DNA from 3 places in the Paenibacillus sp. KN14-4R genome. Region 1 is predicted to be linked to each of the others. Evidence: a T-box and tRNA genes for the amino acid it is inferred to sense, from the RefSeq annotation. Region 1 holds a T-box; the other regions hold tRNA genes.
What was found. The T-box of region 1 lies ahead of ACSBOP_RS10905 (glutamine--tRNA ligase/YqeY domain fusion protein). A T-box ahead of a tRNA ligase gene usually reads a tRNA of that ligase, here a tRNA-Gln.
Positions count from the first base shown of each region.

Region 2: it encodes a tRNA-Gln, which carries the amino acid that the T-box ahead of ACSBOP_RS10905 (glutamine--tRNA ligase/YqeY domain fusion protein) is inferred to sense. The anticodon was not compared.
Region 3: it encodes a tRNA-Gln, which carries the amino acid that the T-box ahead of ACSBOP_RS10905 (glutamine--tRNA ligase/YqeY domain fusion protein) is inferred to sense. The anticodon was not compared.

Region 1 covers NZ_CP197466.1:2,302,504-2,308,174, reverse strand. The annotation lists gene ACSBOP_RS10920 (FAD-dependent oxidoreductase) at 1-1,180, shown strand, start outside; gene ACSBOP_RS10915 (response regulator transcription factor) at 1,346-2,038, shown strand; gene ACSBOP_RS10910 (HAMP domain-containing sensor histidine kinase) at 2,062-3,180, shown strand; T-box leader at 3,217-3,470, shown strand; gene ACSBOP_RS10905 (glutamine--tRNA ligase/YqeY domain fusion protein) at 3,544-5,223, shown strand; partial or broken gene ACSBOP_RS10900 (nucleosidase) at 5,245-5,328, shown strand.
Region 2 covers NZ_CP197466.1:926,067-931,737, reverse strand. The annotation lists gene ACSBOP_RS04540 (YhgE/Pip family protein) at 1-162, shown strand, start outside; gene ACSBOP_RS04535 (Lsa family ABC-F type ribosomal protection protein) at 626-2,104, shown strand; tRNA gene ACSBOP_RS04530 (tRNA-Leu) at 2,464-2,543, opposite strand; tRNA gene ACSBOP_RS04525 (tRNA-Arg) at 2,558-2,634, opposite strand; tRNA gene ACSBOP_RS04520 (tRNA-Leu) at 2,656-2,744, opposite strand; tRNA gene ACSBOP_RS04515 (tRNA-Cys) at 2,761-2,834, opposite strand; tRNA gene ACSBOP_RS04510 (tRNA-Gly) at 2,849-2,923, opposite strand; tRNA gene ACSBOP_RS04505 (tRNA-Gln) at 2,933-3,004, opposite strand; tRNA gene ACSBOP_RS04500 (tRNA-His) at 3,022-3,097, opposite strand; tRNA gene ACSBOP_RS04495 (tRNA-Trp) at 3,121-3,194, opposite strand; tRNA gene ACSBOP_RS04490 (tRNA-Tyr) at 3,200-3,284, opposite strand; tRNA gene ACSBOP_RS04485 (tRNA-Thr) at 3,300-3,375, opposite strand; tRNA gene ACSBOP_RS04480 (tRNA-Phe) at 3,389-3,464, opposite strand; tRNA gene ACSBOP_RS04475 (tRNA-Asp) at 3,514-3,590, opposite strand; tRNA gene ACSBOP_RS04470 (tRNA-Met) at 3,617-3,693, opposite strand; tRNA gene ACSBOP_RS04465 (tRNA-Val) at 3,712-3,787, opposite strand; tRNA gene ACSBOP_RS04460 (tRNA-Glu) at 3,795-3,869, opposite strand; tRNA gene ACSBOP_RS04455 (tRNA-Ser) at 3,894-3,985, opposite strand; tRNA gene ACSBOP_RS04450 (tRNA-Asn) at 3,989-4,064, opposite strand; rRNA gene ACSBOP_RS04445 (23S ribosomal RNA) at 4,132-5,671, opposite strand, start outside.
Region 3 covers NZ_CP197466.1:311,156-316,826, reverse strand. The annotation lists gene ACSBOP_RS01615 (zf-HC2 domain-containing protein) at 1-161, opposite strand, end outside; gene sigW (RNA polymerase sigma factor SigW) at 261-842, opposite strand; gene ppc (phosphoenolpyruvate carboxylase) at 1,004-3,793, opposite strand; tRNA gene ACSBOP_RS01600 (tRNA-Gly) at 3,938-4,011, opposite strand; tRNA gene ACSBOP_RS01595 (tRNA-Pro) at 4,038-4,114, opposite strand; tRNA gene ACSBOP_RS01590 (tRNA-Arg) at 4,134-4,210, opposite strand; tRNA gene ACSBOP_RS01585 (tRNA-Gly) at 4,232-4,306, opposite strand; tRNA gene ACSBOP_RS01580 (tRNA-Leu) at 4,310-4,392, opposite strand; tRNA gene ACSBOP_RS01575 (tRNA-Lys) at 4,408-4,483, opposite strand; tRNA gene ACSBOP_RS01570 (tRNA-Gln) at 4,521-4,595, opposite strand; tRNA gene ACSBOP_RS01565 (tRNA-Thr) at 4,614-4,689, opposite strand; tRNA gene ACSBOP_RS01560 (tRNA-Val) at 4,697-4,772, opposite strand; tRNA gene ACSBOP_RS01555 (tRNA-Glu) at 4,780-4,854, opposite strand; tRNA gene ACSBOP_RS01550 (tRNA-Thr) at 4,895-4,970, opposite strand; tRNA gene ACSBOP_RS01545 (tRNA-Asn) at 4,971-5,046, opposite strand; rRNA gene rrf (5S ribosomal RNA) at 5,052-5,168, opposite strand; rRNA gene ACSBOP_RS01535 (23S ribosomal RNA) at 5,282-5,671, opposite strand, start outside.

The DNA.
Region 1 (5,671 bases):
ACGGTTAAAAAGTGGCAATGATAGTAATGCGGGTGTCAGTAAAATGTCCGCATGGGGCTATGGGAAGGAAATGCAAGATTATGAACCTTTGAATAAAGAGCGTACAAAAATGCGTGGCTTGAATATTGGGCGTCAGTTAGACGGAACTATACTGATTAATGCGTTGCAAATCTTCGGAATTGATGGCTTGAACCCAGATTCAGTTAAAGAAGGATTGGATATTGCCAAAAAAGAAATTCCAAATGTAGTGAAATTTTTGAAAAAATTCGACGAGTTCAAGAATGCTGAATTAGTCGGGGTAGCGCCTGAACTATATGTTCGTGAGACTCGTCACATGAATGGTTTGTACCGATTGAGTGTCATCGATTTACTAGAAAACCGTGATCAATGGGATCGTATCGCTTTTGGTTCTTATCCGGCAGATATTCAAAGAACGTCACCAACGGATAACGGAGCAGTTGTCGTACACCCATCGAAATATGCAGTGCCCTTCCGCAGTATTGTTCCAAACAACTTAGACGGAATCCTAGTCGTGGGAAGATCCGCAAGTTATGATACACTCGCTCATGGCAGCGCTCGTGTTATTCCGAATGGAATGGCAGAAGGACAAGCTGCAGGTGCAGCAGCCAAGCTGGCTATTGAACAAGGAGTTAGCTTCCGAACAATGGCTGAATCCAAAACTGTGATCGCTGAGCTTCAACAACGCCTTAATGATCAAGGTATGGATCTAAAACCGTATACCCCTAAAACGCAAAGCTTTATGAAACTTAAGCAATATGAAGGCTTGAAAGCTGCCGTTTACCTGGGGATTGCGGTGGGATCTTATAATAACGAAGCATTTAAACTAGACAAGCCCTCGAACCCTCAGCGGATAGTAAATGAATTGCTCACCATTCAGAGAAAGTATAAACAGCATTTTGAAGGAGTTGCACCTGAATCTCTTAAAAATGTGAAAGAACCTGCGACAGAAGCTTTAACTTTGCAGCAAGCAAGTTATTCCATCGCATTATGCGTGGGGATGGAAACAACTCTCGAGACAGCCCAGACAGATTTATTAAATAAAGGACTCCTTACCAAACCCACCATTGCACTCATTGAAGATCCGAAGAAATTGACGGATGGTGATGTCTTCATGATGCTTAAGGAGACGGTTGAGGGACTAACGGGTACTAAACTTTAATGCGGAAGCGAAGAGCAGTATAGTCATTGACTCCTTCATGGAGTTGATGGCCATACTGTTTTTATCTTTTACAGCTATTGTAACAAAAGCTCTTATTGATTATCATGATCAGATAAGCAAGTACCTTACAGCAGGCACGAAAGTGTAAGAACAAGGAGGGTATATATGTATAGAAGTACCATTCTCTTGGTTGATGATGAGAAGGAAATAACGAATCTCCTCGAAATCTATCTTAAAAATGAAGGATACGATTTATTAATCGCAAATGATGGCATAGAGGCACTGGAACTTTTACATTCTAATCATGTCGATTTGATCATACTAGATGTCATGATGCCTCGTATGGATGGCATTCAAGCGTGTATAAAAATACGGGAAGCAAAACAAATGCCGATCATTATGCTTTCCGCTAAGGGTCAAGAAATTGATAAAATAACAGGTTTGAGTATTGGCGCGGATGATTATGTCGTTAAGCCATTTAGTCCACTGGAAATATTAGCAAGAGTTAAATCTCAGCTGCGTCGATACAGACATTTCAATGCGAACGAAGTCAGAAGCGATAACGAAATTGTGATCGATGACCTTGTTATTAATGTGCCAACACACAAAGTGTTTGTCGACAACAACCTAATCAAATTGACGCCACGTGAATTTTCGATTTTATATACATTAGCCTCAAAGCGTGGGAACGTACTGAGCATGGAACAAATTTACGAATCCGTTTGGGACGAGCCTTTCTATGAGTCGAATAACACCGTAATGGTTCACATCCGCAAAATTCGGGAAAAACTTGAAAAAGATCCAAGCGCACCACAGTACATTAAAACCGTATGGGGAATCGGCTATATGATCGAATAATTGATCGGGGAATTGACATGAAAATGAAATTAAATTTTATTTATACGATACGTTGGAAGTTTATTCTTGTATTCTTACTAAGTATTGCATCTACCGTTCTTTCCATGTATATCTGTTATCGTTTGTTTCTCTATTTGGTGTATATAACACCGTTCAGAACACCCATTCGTTGGGTTGTCAACAATATGGGTTCAACCCCGATTCTGATCATTACCGGTTGTTTACTCTTTTTAGTTTATTTTTTTGTGTTCAGCCGAAAAGTTTTTCGATATTTGGAAGAAATTACGAGAGGACTTCAGGAAATTTCGAAGGGTAATCTTTTGTATGAAATAACAGCTAAATCTTCGGATGAATTAGGAACAGTAGCTGAAAATTTTAACCAAATGACGAAGAAGCTGCGTAAATCTATTGAAGAAGAGCGAAATGCAGAAAAGACTAAGAATGAATTGATTACAGGGGTGTCTCACGATTTGCGTACACCACTTACCTCGATTCTTGGATATTTAGAATTAATTGAGACAGATCGATATAAAGATGAAGTAGAACTTCGCTATTACACGAAAATTGCATATGAAAAATCGAAAAACTTAAAAAACCTGATTGACCATCTTTTTGAATATACATCCCTTCGGGGGGAAGTTCTCCAGCTTCAAATGAAAAAAGTGAACATTATCGGTTTTCTTAAGCAACTAGCTGAGGAATTTAACCCTCAATTGGAAAAAGAAGGTATGTCATACCGGTTGATGGCAAAAGAAGAAAGTCTATTCGTACAAGCGGATGGACACCAATTGATGCGAGCTTATGAAAATATTATTTCAAATGCAATCCGTCATGGTAGCGGGGGCGTCTATTTAGATATTCACATTAGCAAAGATCAAGATGAGGTAGTAGTGAAAGTTATTAACTATGGTGAGACCATTTTGGAGCGGGATTTACCTTATTTATTTGATCGGTTTTATCGTGCAGATCGATCAAGATCATCTCAAAATGGTGGAACCGGACTAGGACTAGCCATAACCAAAAGCATTATAGAACTTCATGGGGGACATATAACTGCTCGCAGTAGTGGAAATGAAACGGTATTCGAAACCAGGTTACCGCTTTACCCTGACACCGTCAACAAGCATATTCGTTTACAATAAAGGGAATGATTTGTTATTATAATTAGCAATATGGAATTAAACGCATTGATGAGAAGAGTAGAGGGAAAATATCTTGCACAGAGAGCTCCGGTAGCTGAAAAGGAGCAAAGAAATTTTCCTCGAACCAAGCCTCTGAGCAGCATATCGGAACCTTCAATGGGGATGATGTGACGGGAGCTCCCGTTATAGAGCTAGAGTATAAGCATTGCACGCAATGCCGTACTTGAAGAGGTTAATATGGCGACATATTAATGAATCTGGGGTGGCACCGCGAAAACTTCGTCCCCAAGACATAAAGTCTTGGAGGTGAGGTTTTTTTTGTATCGGATTATCACTTATTAAATTCATTAGGAGGAGTCGACCATGAGTAATCTTAAGGAGAATCATACCGAGCATTTCATATTTAAATTGATTAGCGAGGAGCTTGAGGAAAGTCCATTTGGCAGGGAAATGTGCACCCGATTTCCTCCCGAACCCAATGGCTATCTTCACATCGGAAGCGCCTACGCGATACACACGAATTATACAATAGCCCAAAAGTTTAACGGAACGTTTCATTTACGCTTTGACGACACAAATCCCCTTAAGGAAGATATCAAGTATGTGAATGCGATTATGGAGGATATCAAATGGCTGGGATACGATCCAGAAAATCATATCTACTATGGCTCGGACTACTCGAACGAAATATATAACGCCGCAGTCACACTGATCAAGCATGGTAAGGCTTACGTTTGTGATTTGACGCCGAACGAAGTAACGGAGTATCGAGGGACTTTGACGGAACCGGGCAGGAAAAGCCCTTATAGAAACCGATCAGTCGAGGAGAATCTAGCGCTCTTTGCAAAAATGAAGAATGGTGACTTCCCGGCTTCCTCCAAGGTTGTCCGAGCAAAGATTGATATGGGCTCACCCAATATAAATCTACGTGATCCTGTTATTTATCGAATTATCTACGCTGAGCATTACAGGACGGGAAGTGACTGGTGCATCTATCCGATGTACGATTTTGCCCATCCTATTCAAGACGCGATTGAGGGTATCACCTATTCCTTATGCTCTAACGAATTCAAAGACCACCGCCCTTTGTACGAATGGGTGTTAAAGGAGCTGGATATCCAAGAACCTCCGCGGCAAAGGGAATTCGGTCGGCTGAACTTAACGGGTGTTGTGACAAGCAAGCGATTTTTGAGACAGCTGGTTGAAGGGGGTTATGTAGACGGTTGGGATGATCCGAGACTTCCAACACTCCGTGGCCTTAGAAGAAGGGGTTTCACTCCATCGAGCATACGGAGTTTTATTGAGGAGATTGGCAGCATCCGATCTCAAAGTACGGTAGACATTTCGCTTTTGGATCATTGCCTCAGACAGGATCTAAAAGAAAAAACGGTTAGTGTCATGGCTGTTTTAAAACCATTAAAGGTCGTCATTACCAATTATCCAGAGGAAGAAGTGGAGATGTTAATGATTGAAAACAACAGCGAAAACGAGGCACTGGGGAAAAGAGAGGTTCCATTTTCAAAAACCATATATATCGAGCATGACGATTTTATGGAGGAACCCTCTAAGGGCTTCCATCGGCTTAGTCTGAATGATGAAGTAAGGCTGAAGGGTGCGTATTTCATTAGGTGCGAGGAAGTGGTCAAGGACCAAGCTTCAGGTGAAATTATAGAACTTCGCTGCACCTACGACCCGCTTACGAAGAGCGGAACGGGATTTACTGGGCGTAAGGTAAAGGGAACGATCCATTGGGTCTCTGCGGAGCACGCTTTAAAGGCTGATGTCCATTTGTATGAAAAACTGTTACTTGATCTGAACATTCCGAAGGAGGACAGCGGGGATTGGACAGATACAATTAATCCGATGTCACGTAGTATCATAAAGGATGTCATGATAGAATCCTTGGTTGAACATGCGATTCCCGAACAAAAATTTCAATTCTTCCGTCATGGCTATTTTTGCGTAGATAAAAAGTTTACTACCGGTGATCGGCTTGTATTTAACCGTATCGTACCATTGAAAGATTCATGGAATAAAAGATGAGGCTCTGAAAAAGATAACCAACACTCCAATGAAGTACGAGAACAAACGGATGCTTATTTTCTGGAAAAATTGGTTGAAAACATAAGAAATGGGAAAGGCGCTTTATGTAATAAGGAATACAGCCGTCTAGAAAAAATTAGGCGACCACTTCCCGGTACAATACCGAGAATGGATCGCCTCTTACATATTTTTTATTTCAGCCCTGTAACAAAGGAGCTCACGTGCGGGTGGAAATTAGAATCTACATATCGAACAGCTAATAATTACTAAAAGAATAAAAAGCACTAAGATAGAACCTGTGTTTGTAAAACGATTCTCAAATCTTTCTTCACCACATCCCATTTTCGACAACTCCTTTCGTAATTTCTTAGTGAAAAAATGTAACCCGTGGACCAAGCCGAAGTCTTCACTGGTGCGTTTGAAACAAAGAGGAGAACTTGAAAGTAGC
Region 2 (5,671 bases), 1.4 Mb from region 1:
GCAGCTGCAGGCATATTGTGGGATGTTGTTGCAAAGAATTGTATCATTCTTATCATCTATGGTAGTTTAATGATTTTGCTTGGTGTTGCACTCAAGAAAAGTATTAATAAGTTCACCGCGAAGTTTAAAAAAAGGCTTAAAAGCAGCGACCTCATACATTAACTTCTACATTCAATTGAGTTAAATGGATTGGTTATTTTGCCCTCACGATTTTGAGTCGCGCATACTATTCGGAAGATAGCAGAAGATAAGTTCAAGAAGAGGAATCTAATAACTGCGAAAAGCCTTGTTAAATCAAGTTTTTTTGCGCAAGCCCCGTAAATGCTCGTGCCAACTGAAGTTCTTACTGAAAAGTTGAAATGTTAAATTAAATATGCTAGAATACTGTCAAATATGAAACGGGAGTTGAGGAGAATAATGTAAAATTTCTTGCTTAAATTACGAAAGGTAAAACAAAAAATTGTTTTATTCTTTGTAGAGCAAGAAAGTTACTTATTCTTTTCACTCAAATAAAATAACATTTTATCTACCCCATTATTTGGGTTAGCTTTTAACATTGTTTATTTGAGCTACAAGAAAGGTAACTTTCTTGTAGCTTTTTATTTTTTGGATGGAGGAAATTGCCATGTCTTTAATCAATGTGTCTGACCTAACCTTTGCTTATGAGGGTAGTTACGACAACATCTTCGAAAACGTTAGCTTTCAAATTGATACAGATTGGAAATTAGGTTTTACTGGAAGAAACGGTCGAGGAAAAACAACCTTTCTGAATCTGCTACTTGGTAAATATGATTACAGTGGAACCATCTCAGCAAATGTCAGTTTTGAATACTTTCCTTTTCAAGTTAAACACAAGGAACTTAATACCCTGGATGTTATCGACGAAATTTATCCTGACTACGAGTATTGGCAGATCGTACGCGAACTGTCTTTGCTGAAGGTGTCAGAGGATGTGTTATATCGGCCGTTTGAAACCATGTCAAACGGGGAGCAAACAAAAGTATTATTAGCAACCTTGTTTTTGAAGGAAAACAGTTTTCTGCTTATCGACGAGCCAACTAACCATTTGGACATTCACGCACGGAAACTGGTTAGCGATTATCTCAAAAAAAAGAAAGGATTTATTTTGGTTTCACACGATCGAGCATTTCTAGATAACTGTGTAGATCACATTCTTTCTATAAACAAAACTCATATTGAGGTTCAAAACGGTAATTTCTCGGATTGGTGGGAGAATAAACAAAGACAGGATAATTATGAGTTAGCTGAAAACGACAAACTACGGAAAGATATTAAACGGCTGTCTGAAGCTTCAAAGAGAACGAGTAACTGGTCTCACGAAGTAGAAAAAACAAAAAACGGCACTCGAAACTCCGGTTCAAAAGTCGATAAAGGATATATCGGACACAAGGCCGCCAAAATGATGAAACGCTCGAAATCGATTGAACAGAGACAGCAATCCTCAATTGAGGAAAGTTCCAAACTTTTGAAAAATATCGAAAGCGCGGAGAGTTTGAAAATTACTCAACTTACCTATAATAAAAAGTTGATGGTCGAATTAGAGAATGTTTCAATTCATTACGTAGAACACACAGTATGCAACGACGTAACCTTTACCATTGAACAAGGAGAACGTATTATACTTGCAGGTCCAAACGGTTCAGGGAAATCAAGTATTCTCAAGCTGATTCTTGGCGAGGAGATTCCTTTTACAGGAACGTTTCGCAAAGGTAGTCAACTAAAAATTTCATATGTCTCACAAGACACCTCTCATTTGCAAGGTAACTTAACAGATTTTGCAAGCAAGAACGAGATTGATGAGAGTTTGTTCAAAGCGATTTTAAGAAAACTCGATATTTCGCGCATACAATTTGAAAAAGATATGTCTTCATTCAGCGGCGGACAGAAGAAAAAGGTATTAATCGCAAAGAGCTTATGCGAGAAAGCACATCTCCATGTATGGGACGAACCGTTAAACTTTATTGATGTCATTTCCCGTATCCAACTCGAAGAATTATTGCTGGAACATTCCCCGACAATAATTTTTGTTGAGCATGACAGCGAATTTTGTAAAAATATCGCCACTAAAATTGTGAATCTGTAATGTAATTTTATGCTTATTTTATCTCAGGAGGTTGGAATAAATGTTTAGGTGACATTTACATTCTAGGCACGTATGTCGTCCATAAAGGATTATTTAACAGTACGGTATTCACTCTTATTATGTATACGATGGTTTCAATTTTCGATGATGTTGGTAAAGCACTTTGTTTGGTGTTGCACTCAAAAAAGTATTAATAAGTTCACAGCGAAGTTTAAAAAAAGCTTAAAAGCAGCGACCTCATTCATTAACTTCTACATTCAATTGAGTCAATTGGATAGGTCATCTAGCTTACCATCTAACACAAAAAAATAAGCCTTGATGATCATGAATTAAATGATCATCAAGGCTTATTGCTGTAATGCCGGTGAAGGGACTCGAACCCCCACGGTTTCCCTCACGATTTTGAGTCGCGCGCGTCTGCCAATTCCGCCACACCGGCTTGCCAAAAAATAATGGCGCGCCCTGAGAGATTCGAACTCCCGGCCTTTTGATTCGTAGTCAAACGCTCTATCCAGCTGAGCTAAGGGCGCAAAATCTGTGTTGTTAATAAATGGTGCCGAAGACCAGACTTGAACTGGTACGGTAGTCACCTACCGCAGGATTTTAAGTCCTGTGCGTCTGCCGATTCCGCCACTCCGGCGAGTTAATAAAGATTATGGAGGCGCCACCCAGACTCGAACTGGGGGTAAAGCTTTTGCAGAGCTCTGCCTTACCACTTGGCTATGGCGCCACTATCTTTGGAAATGGAGCGGAAGACGGGATTCGAACCCGCGACCCTCGCCTTGGCAAGGCGATGCTCTACCCCTGAGCCACTTCCGCATATATATACTGGGGATATAGGATTTGAACCTATGCATGACGGAGTCAAAGTCCGTTGCCTTACCGCTTGGCTAATCCCCACTATTGTCTTGAAAAAATGGGGCGGACGAGGGGAATTGAACCCCCGAATGTCGGATCCACAAACCGATGCGTTAACCACTTCGCCACGACCGCCACGAAATTTCAGGAAAAATAATTGGCAGGGGCAGCAGGAATTGAACCCACACCAAAGGTTTTGGAGACCTTTGTTCTACCTTTAAACTATGCCCCTATAAATGGTGGAGGCTGATGGATTCGAACCACCGAACTCGAAGAGAGCAGATTTACAGTCTGCCGTGTTTAGCCACTTCACTAAGCCTCCGGAAGAAAATACCTATGGTGCCGTCGAGAGGACTTGAACCCCCAACCTACTGATTACAAGTCAGTTGCTCTACCAGTTGAGCTACAACGGCATATTATTAAGAATGGTGGCTCGGGACGGAATCGAACCGCCGACACGAGGATTTTCAGTCCTCTGCTCTACCGACTGAGCTACCGAGCCTCACATTTAGGCCCATTATGCATAATTAATGCATATTTTGAAAGATAAATGGCGGAGCTGACGAGATTCGAACTCGCGGTCTCCTGCGTGACAGGCAGGCATGTTAGGCCTCTACACCACAGCTCCACATTAGGTTTCTCATGAAGAGAATTTGGTTGCGGGGGCAGGATTTGAACCTGCGGCCTTCGGGTTATGAGCCCGACGAGCTACCGAGCTGCTCCACCCCGCGTTATTATTGAAATATAAATGGTGGAGGCTAACGGGATCGAACCGCTGACCCTCTGCTTGTAAGGCAGATGCTCTCCCAGCTGAGCTAAGCCTCCGTAATGTTGGTGACCCGTAGGGGATTCGAACCCCTGTTACCTCCGTGAAAGGGAGGTGTCTTAACCCCTTGACCAACGGGCCTTGCTAACTTGATTGAAAATAATCTGGCGGAGAGAGAGGGATTCGAACCCTCGAGACGCTTGTGACGCCTACACGATTTCCAATCGTGCTCCTTCGGCCAGCTCGGACACCTCTCCATATGGCTCCCCGAACAGGGCTCGAACCTGTGACAACACGATTAACAGTCGTGTGCTCTACCAACTGAGCTATCAGGGAATACTTAACTATTATACAGGGTTTATTCCCTGAAAACTAGTAGCAAAACGAAGGTAAATCATGGTATTTAGATAAGCCCTCGACCGATTAGTATTGGTCAGCTCCACACATTGCTGCGCTTCCACCTCCAACCTATCAACCTCGTCGTCTACAAGGGGTCTTACTAATTGGGAAATCTCATCTTGAGGGGGGCTTCGCGCTTAGATGCTTTCAGCGCTTATCCCCTCCGTACATAGCTACCCAGCGGTGCTCCTGGCGGAACAACTGGTACACCAGCGGTACGTCCATCCCGGTCCTCTCGTACTAAGGACAGCTCCTCTCAAATTTCCTACGCCCACGACAGATAGGGACCGAACTGTCTCACGACGTTCTGAACCCAGCTCGCGTACCGCTTTAATGGGCGAACAGCCCAACCCTTGGGACCTACTTCAGCCCCAGGATGCGATGAGCCGACATCGAGGTGCCAAACCTCCCCGTCGATGTGGACTCTTGGGGGAGATAAGCCTGTTATCCCCAGGGTAGCTTTTATCCGTTGAGCGATGGCCCTTCCATGCGGTACCACCGGATCACTAAGCCCGACTTTCGTCCCTGCTCGACTTGTTGGTCTCGCAGTCAAGCTCCCTTATGCCTTTGCACTCTTCGAATGATTTCCAACCATTCTGAGGGAACCTTGGGACGCCTCCGTTACTCTTTAGGAGGCGACCGCCCCAGTCAAACTGCCCACCTGACACGGTCCCTCTACCGGTTATACGGTAGTAGGTTAGAACTCCGATACGATCAGGGTGGTATCCCAACGTTGCCTCCACCTAAGCTGGCGCTCAGGCTTCTAAGGCTCCCACCTATCCTGTACAGATCGTACCAAAGTTCAATATCAAGCTGCAGTAAAGCTCCATGGGGTCTTTCCGTCTTGTCGCGGGTAACCTGCATCTTCACAGGTATTAAAATTTCACCGGATCTCTCGTTGAGACAGCGCCCAAGTCGTTACGCCATTCGTGCGGGTCAGAATTTACCTGACAAGGAATTTCGCTACCTTAGGACCGTTATAGTTACGGCCGCCGTTTACTGGGGCTTCGGTTCACAGCTTCGGGATTGCTCCCTAACCACTCCCCTTAACCTTCCAGCACCGGGCAGGCGTCAGCCCATATACTTCGCCTTACGGCTTCGCATAGACCTGTGTTTTTGCTAAACAGTCGCTTGGGCCTTTTCACTGCGACCCCCTCGAGCTATTCACTCTACCGGGGTACCCCTTCTCCCGAAGTTACGGGGTCATTTTGCCGAGTTCCTTAACGAGAGTTCTTCCGCGCGCCTTAGAATTCTCTTCTCACCCACCTGTGTCGGTTTACGGTACGGGCACCTTGACCTGACTAGAAGCTTTTCTTGGCAGTGTGAAATCATGACCTTCGGTACTTTAAGTTTCCCTCCCCATCACAGCCCAGCCTTATCGATGTGCGGATTTGCCTACACATCAGCCTCACTGCTTGGACGAGCATATCCATCGGCTCACGTCACTATCCTACTGCGTCACTCCATCGTTCATAACGGTTTTTGGTGGTACAGGAATTTGAACCTGTTGTCCATTCGACTACGCCTTTCGGCCTCGCCTTAGG
Region 3 (5,671 bases), 2.0 Mb from region 1:
ATGGAGTGTACGAGCGCTTCTGTCGTCTCTAAGGCTTTATACCGCTTCGCACAATCTTCGCATGTCTGAATGTGTTGTCGCAGCTCTCTAGCTTGCGCCGCAGTAGCATCACCATCCAGCACCTCATGCATCAGTGGAAGGGCTTCCTTACAATTCATCATAAGCCACTCCTTTCAAATCCTCTACATCGTTTAATACCATACGTTTTTATTCACACAATGTTTCACTTTTATCAAAAATAGTTGTCCAAGATTAATTTGTTACAGTAAAGCAACGGTTCCAGACATCTCTAATTTCTTTCTCAAATAATCCCGACCTCGATGCAGCCTCGTCTTAATCGTCGTAACCGGCATATCAAGCACATCACTAATCTCCTGCAAAGACATATCCTGCAAATACCGCAGGATTACAATGGATTTATACTTCTCTGGCATCGTTTCAATCGCTTTACGAATAAGCTGCTGCGTCTCTGATACAATCACTTGCTTCTCCGGTGTTTCTTCGTTACTTGGCATCATGGCATAGAAATCGTTACCTTCTCCTCCATCCATATCAGCATCAAGGGAGTACACAGGCTTACGTTTACGCAGACGATCAATGCATAAATTCGTTGCGATTCTAAAAATCCATGTCGAAAATTTCTGTGTTTCATCATATCGATGCAGATTTGTATATAGCCGCAGGAACGTTTCCTGCACAGCATCCTCTGCTTCTTGTTTATTCCCAAGCATCCGATAAGCAAGGTGATATATTTTATCCTTATATAAATCTACTAGCTCAGCAAATGCAAGCCGATCGCCACTTCGTGCAAGCTTTGCCAGCCTTGTCTCTACAAAATTCAAATCTAACTCCTCCAACTCTCGAGGCTTTCGATTCTTATACGTAACAGAATCAATTTCGTTTTCTATTTTTTCAAAAATATAAGCGCACAGAAAGCCGAGGCATCTGATCTAACAGATTCTCGACTTTCATTCTATCCACATGCATGTTTTCTTATCATCAATCAGCCTGTATTCCGTAGTCCCGCTGCTATACCATTAATCGTAATCAACACTTCACGAATCAGTTCCACATCATCTTGATTGTTCTCTCTTAATGCCCGAAGTTCCTTAAGCAATTCCACCTGCATGTAAGAAAGTGGATCTACATATGGATTCCGAAGTCGAATGGACTCCTGAATAACAGGCACATTATCCAAAATCCCAGTCTGGCCTGTAATTTGCAGCAGTAACTGAGACGTAAGTTCGAATTCCTCACGGATGAGCTTATAAATACGCTCTGCGATTGCAGGATCCTTAATCATCAAACCATATTGCTTGGCAATCAGCAAGTCTGCTTTAGCCAGTGCCATTTGCAAGTTATCGATCATCTGACTAAAGAATGACCACTCCGCGTACATGGTTTGTAGAACCTTCATGTTCTCCGGCTTGTTTTGATAAAAGCTTTGCAAACCTGTGCCTGCTGCATACCAAGCTGGTAACAAATAACGACTTTGCGTCCAAGCGAATACCCATGGAATCGCACGAAGATCTTCAAACTTATCACTATTCTTCCGCTTCGATGGCCGGGAACCGATATTTAACTCGCCAATCTCAGGAAGCGGTGTTGATTCTTTGAAGAATGTCATAAAATCTTTATCTCGGAAAATGAGATCCTGGTATTTCACCATCGATTGTTCCGAAATATCACGCATAATGTCTTCCCATGTTGGGTCGGCCGGATCTACCTGCGGATCACGCGACATCACTGATGCTGTAATCAAGGCAAATGTAGCTTGCTCTAAGGAGCGATACGCAATTCCTTTTAATGAATAACGGGAGGAAAGAACCTCACCTTGCTCTGTGATCTTGATTCCTGCTCCAAGCGTATCCGCTGGTTGAGCCAAAATACTGCGGTTAAGCGGCATTCCACCTCTTCCTAGTGCCCCTCCGCGTCCATGGAAGAACTTAAGTTTAACACCATAACGATTGCCAACCTCTGTAATATCACGAAGAGCCATCCGAAGCTCCCAGTTCGCGGTAATTACGCCGCCATCTTTATTACTATCCGAATAACCAAGCATAATTTCATGCAGTTGTGTAAAAGGATTGATGGAAGCACGATATGCGGAAATCTCAAACAGTGTCGTCATAATTTGTGGCGCTTCATGTAGATCGTCAATCGTTTCAAACAACGGAACAGATTGAATGGTACACGTTACTTTACCACTAGCTTCACGACGATATAGGCCAGCTTCCTTTGCAAACACAAGAACCTCCAGTAAATCACTTGCTCCTTGTGTCATCGAGATGAGGTAAGAGCTAATACAACGCTGACCGAATTCTTTTTGTGCTCGATAAGCCGTGTGATACACATCCAAGCATTCCTGTGTGTTTTCCGAATACTGGAGATAAGAAGATGTGATCGGTCGTGGATCATTCAAAATGCTTGTAAGGACATTCACTTTCTCATCTTCACTAAGCTCCGAATAATTTGTGTGAATCTCCATTTTCTCTAGAATCTCTGTCATGGCAAGCTCGTGTTCCTTGCTGTGCTGACGAATATCTAAAGTAGAGAGATGGAAACCAAACAACTCCACCTGTCGAATTAATTTATTTATATAAGCATCCGCAACATATCCTGCAAAATGACTTTGCAAACTACGAGCAATGATTTTCAAATCTTCGATAAAAAGCTCTGGTGACTCATATTTATGAGAAGCATCCGCATTCGGGTTACCCGTATTAGAAATTTTCTCAAGCATATAAGAAACCTTAATTCGATACGGTTCTTTCTCATTACGCCATAGATCATATCGACTATGTTCAATGACTTCACTATCTTTTTGAATTGATTCCAGCAATTCGTCTGTAACATTCACAATATTTTTAGAAAAGCTCATGTGCTGCAGCACTTTTTGCAAAATTTCTTCATATTTACGAAGAGCAAGCTCACGGTGTAACGTCAAGGTCTCCCATGTTACATCAGCAGTCACCGATGGATTACCATCTCGGTCCCCACCAATCCATGAACCGAATCGCAAGAATGATGGCACATGCCATGGCTCATCAGGATAAAATTTATTCAAACAACGTTCTAATTCATGATACACTTCAGGCAATACATCGAATAACGTTTCGTCAAAATAATATAAACCATTCTTCACTTCATCAATTACAGTAGGTTTACGATCACGAAGTTCGTCTGTTTGCCAAAGCGTAAGAACTTCACAAAGTAATCTATCACGCAGCTGTTCACGCTCACGATTGGTTAGACTCGGATCGTCAAGCAGCATCACATCTTCTGAAATGCGTTGATGAATGTCAAGCACAGCACGGCGCATTGCTTCAGTAGGGTGGGCGGTCATCACAAGTTCTAGAGAAATCGAATGAATAATCTCCTTCACTTCATTCGGAGAGAGATTATTATATTTCAAATTCTGGACAATACTCTCAATTGATCCAGGTTGAATCATATCTCCTGAGGTACGTTCGTAGTCTCTTTTGCGACGAATTCGGTGATTCTGTTCTGCAATATTAATTAGTTGAAAATAAATTGCAAAAGCACGAATAACCTGATGGCGTGTCTCTGGCTGAAGACCTCTAATTGTTTGTTTAAACTCATCAAAAATCTCAGGTACAAAGTGAACACGCATCGACTTGCTCATCTCACGAATTTTTTCAACAATGTGTAGAAGTTCACTTCCACCTTGATGAACCAGTACTTCTCCTAGAATATTACCCAAGAAACGAATATCTCTGCGAAGAGAATTGTTTGTGCTCGATTTCTGGCTGGATATCTCGATCTCTGACATACTCTCTCACCCCAATATGCGTCTATTTTCTATATACTAAATTCCATCATTGAAACATTTTAACACAAAGCGTGCCTACACCATAGCTTTTTTGACTAGATAAACAAAAAAGACCCTTATCTAAGGGCCTGTCATTATTGTGTATGGAGCGGGTGATGGGAATCGAACCCACGCTATCAGCTTGGAAGGCTGAAGTTCTACCATTGAACTACACCCGCATGATAAATGCGATAAAAGAAAATAATGGTCGGGACGACACGATTTGAACATGCGACCCCCTGGTCCCAAACCAGGTGCTCTACCAAGCTGAGCTACGTCCCGACAAACTTAATAAGTAAAATGGCGCGCCCTGAGAGATTCGAACTCCCGGCCTTTTGATTCGTAGTCAAACGCTCTATCCAGCTGAGCTAAGGGCGCAATTTACTGTTAAATTAAAAATGGAGCGGAAGACGGGATTCGAACCCGCGACCCTCGCCTTGGCAAGGCGATGCTCTACCCCTGAGCCACTTCCGCATATGGTGCGCGTAGAGGGACTTGAACCCCCACGGTCGCCCGCTAGATCCTAAGTCTAGTGCGTCTGCCAATTCCGCCATACGCGCACACTGTGTAATTCATGGTGAGCCATGAAGGACTCGAACCTTCGACACCCTGATTAAAAGTCAGGTGCTCTACCAACTGAGCTAATGGCTCATAATTATCTCTCATCTTATTACATCGAGGATAATAATGGCTGGGGATAAAGGATTTGAACCTTTGCATGACGGAGTCAAAGTCCGTTGCCTTACCGCTTGGCTAATCCCCAATATTTTAAAGTGAATCCTGGTGCCGTCGAGAGGACTTGAACCCCCAACCTACTGATTACAAGTCAGTTGCTCTACCAGTTGAGCTACAACGGCGTATAAATGGTGGAGGCTAACGGGATCGAACCGCTGACCCTCTGCTTGTAAGGCAGATGCTCTCCCAGCTGAGCTAAGCCTCCGTAATGTTGGTGACCCGTAGGGGATTCGAACCCCTGTTACCTCCGTGAAAGGGAGGTGTCTTAACCCCTTGACCAACGGGCCTTAATGTTAGTATTCTAAGCTGATTCGGAAAAGAAGCTTGTGGAGCTTCCAACCGGGATCGAACCGGTGACCTCATCCTTACCATGGATGCACTCTACCTACTGAGCTATGGAAGCTGGCTCCCCGAACAGGGCTCGAACCTGTGACAACACGATTAACAGTCGTGTGCTCTACCAACTGAGCTATCAGGGACCAATGCTTGGCGACGTCCTACTCTCCCAGGACCCTTCGGTCCAAGTACCATCGGCGCTGGAAGGCTTAACGGTCGTGTTCGGGATGGGTACGCGTGGTTCCCTTCCGCCATCGTCACCAAACGCTTTCCATAAGGTTGGAAACAAGGCTTGTACCTTGAAAACTAGATGCGAATTGAAGTCATTAAAGTCATAGAAGTTGTTCATTCAAAAGCAATTATGCTTTCGAAGTCATTTAAGATAAGCCCTCGACCGATTAGTATTGGTCAGCTCCACACATTGCTGCGCTTCCACCTCCAACCTATCAACCTCGTCGTCTACAAGGGGTCTTACTAATTGGGAAATCTCATCTTGAGGGGGGCTTCGCGCTTAGATGCTTTCAGCGCTTATCCCCTCCGTACATAGCTACCCAGCGGTGCTCCTGGCGGAACAACTGGTACACCAGCGGTACGTCCATCCCGGTCCTCTCGTACTAAGGACAGCTCCTCTCAAATTTCCTACGCCCACGACAGATAGGGACCGAACTGTCTCACGACGTTCTGAACCCAGCTCGCGTACCGCTTTAATGGGCGAACAGCCCAACCCTTGGGACCTACTTCAGCCCCAGGATGCGATGAGCCGACATC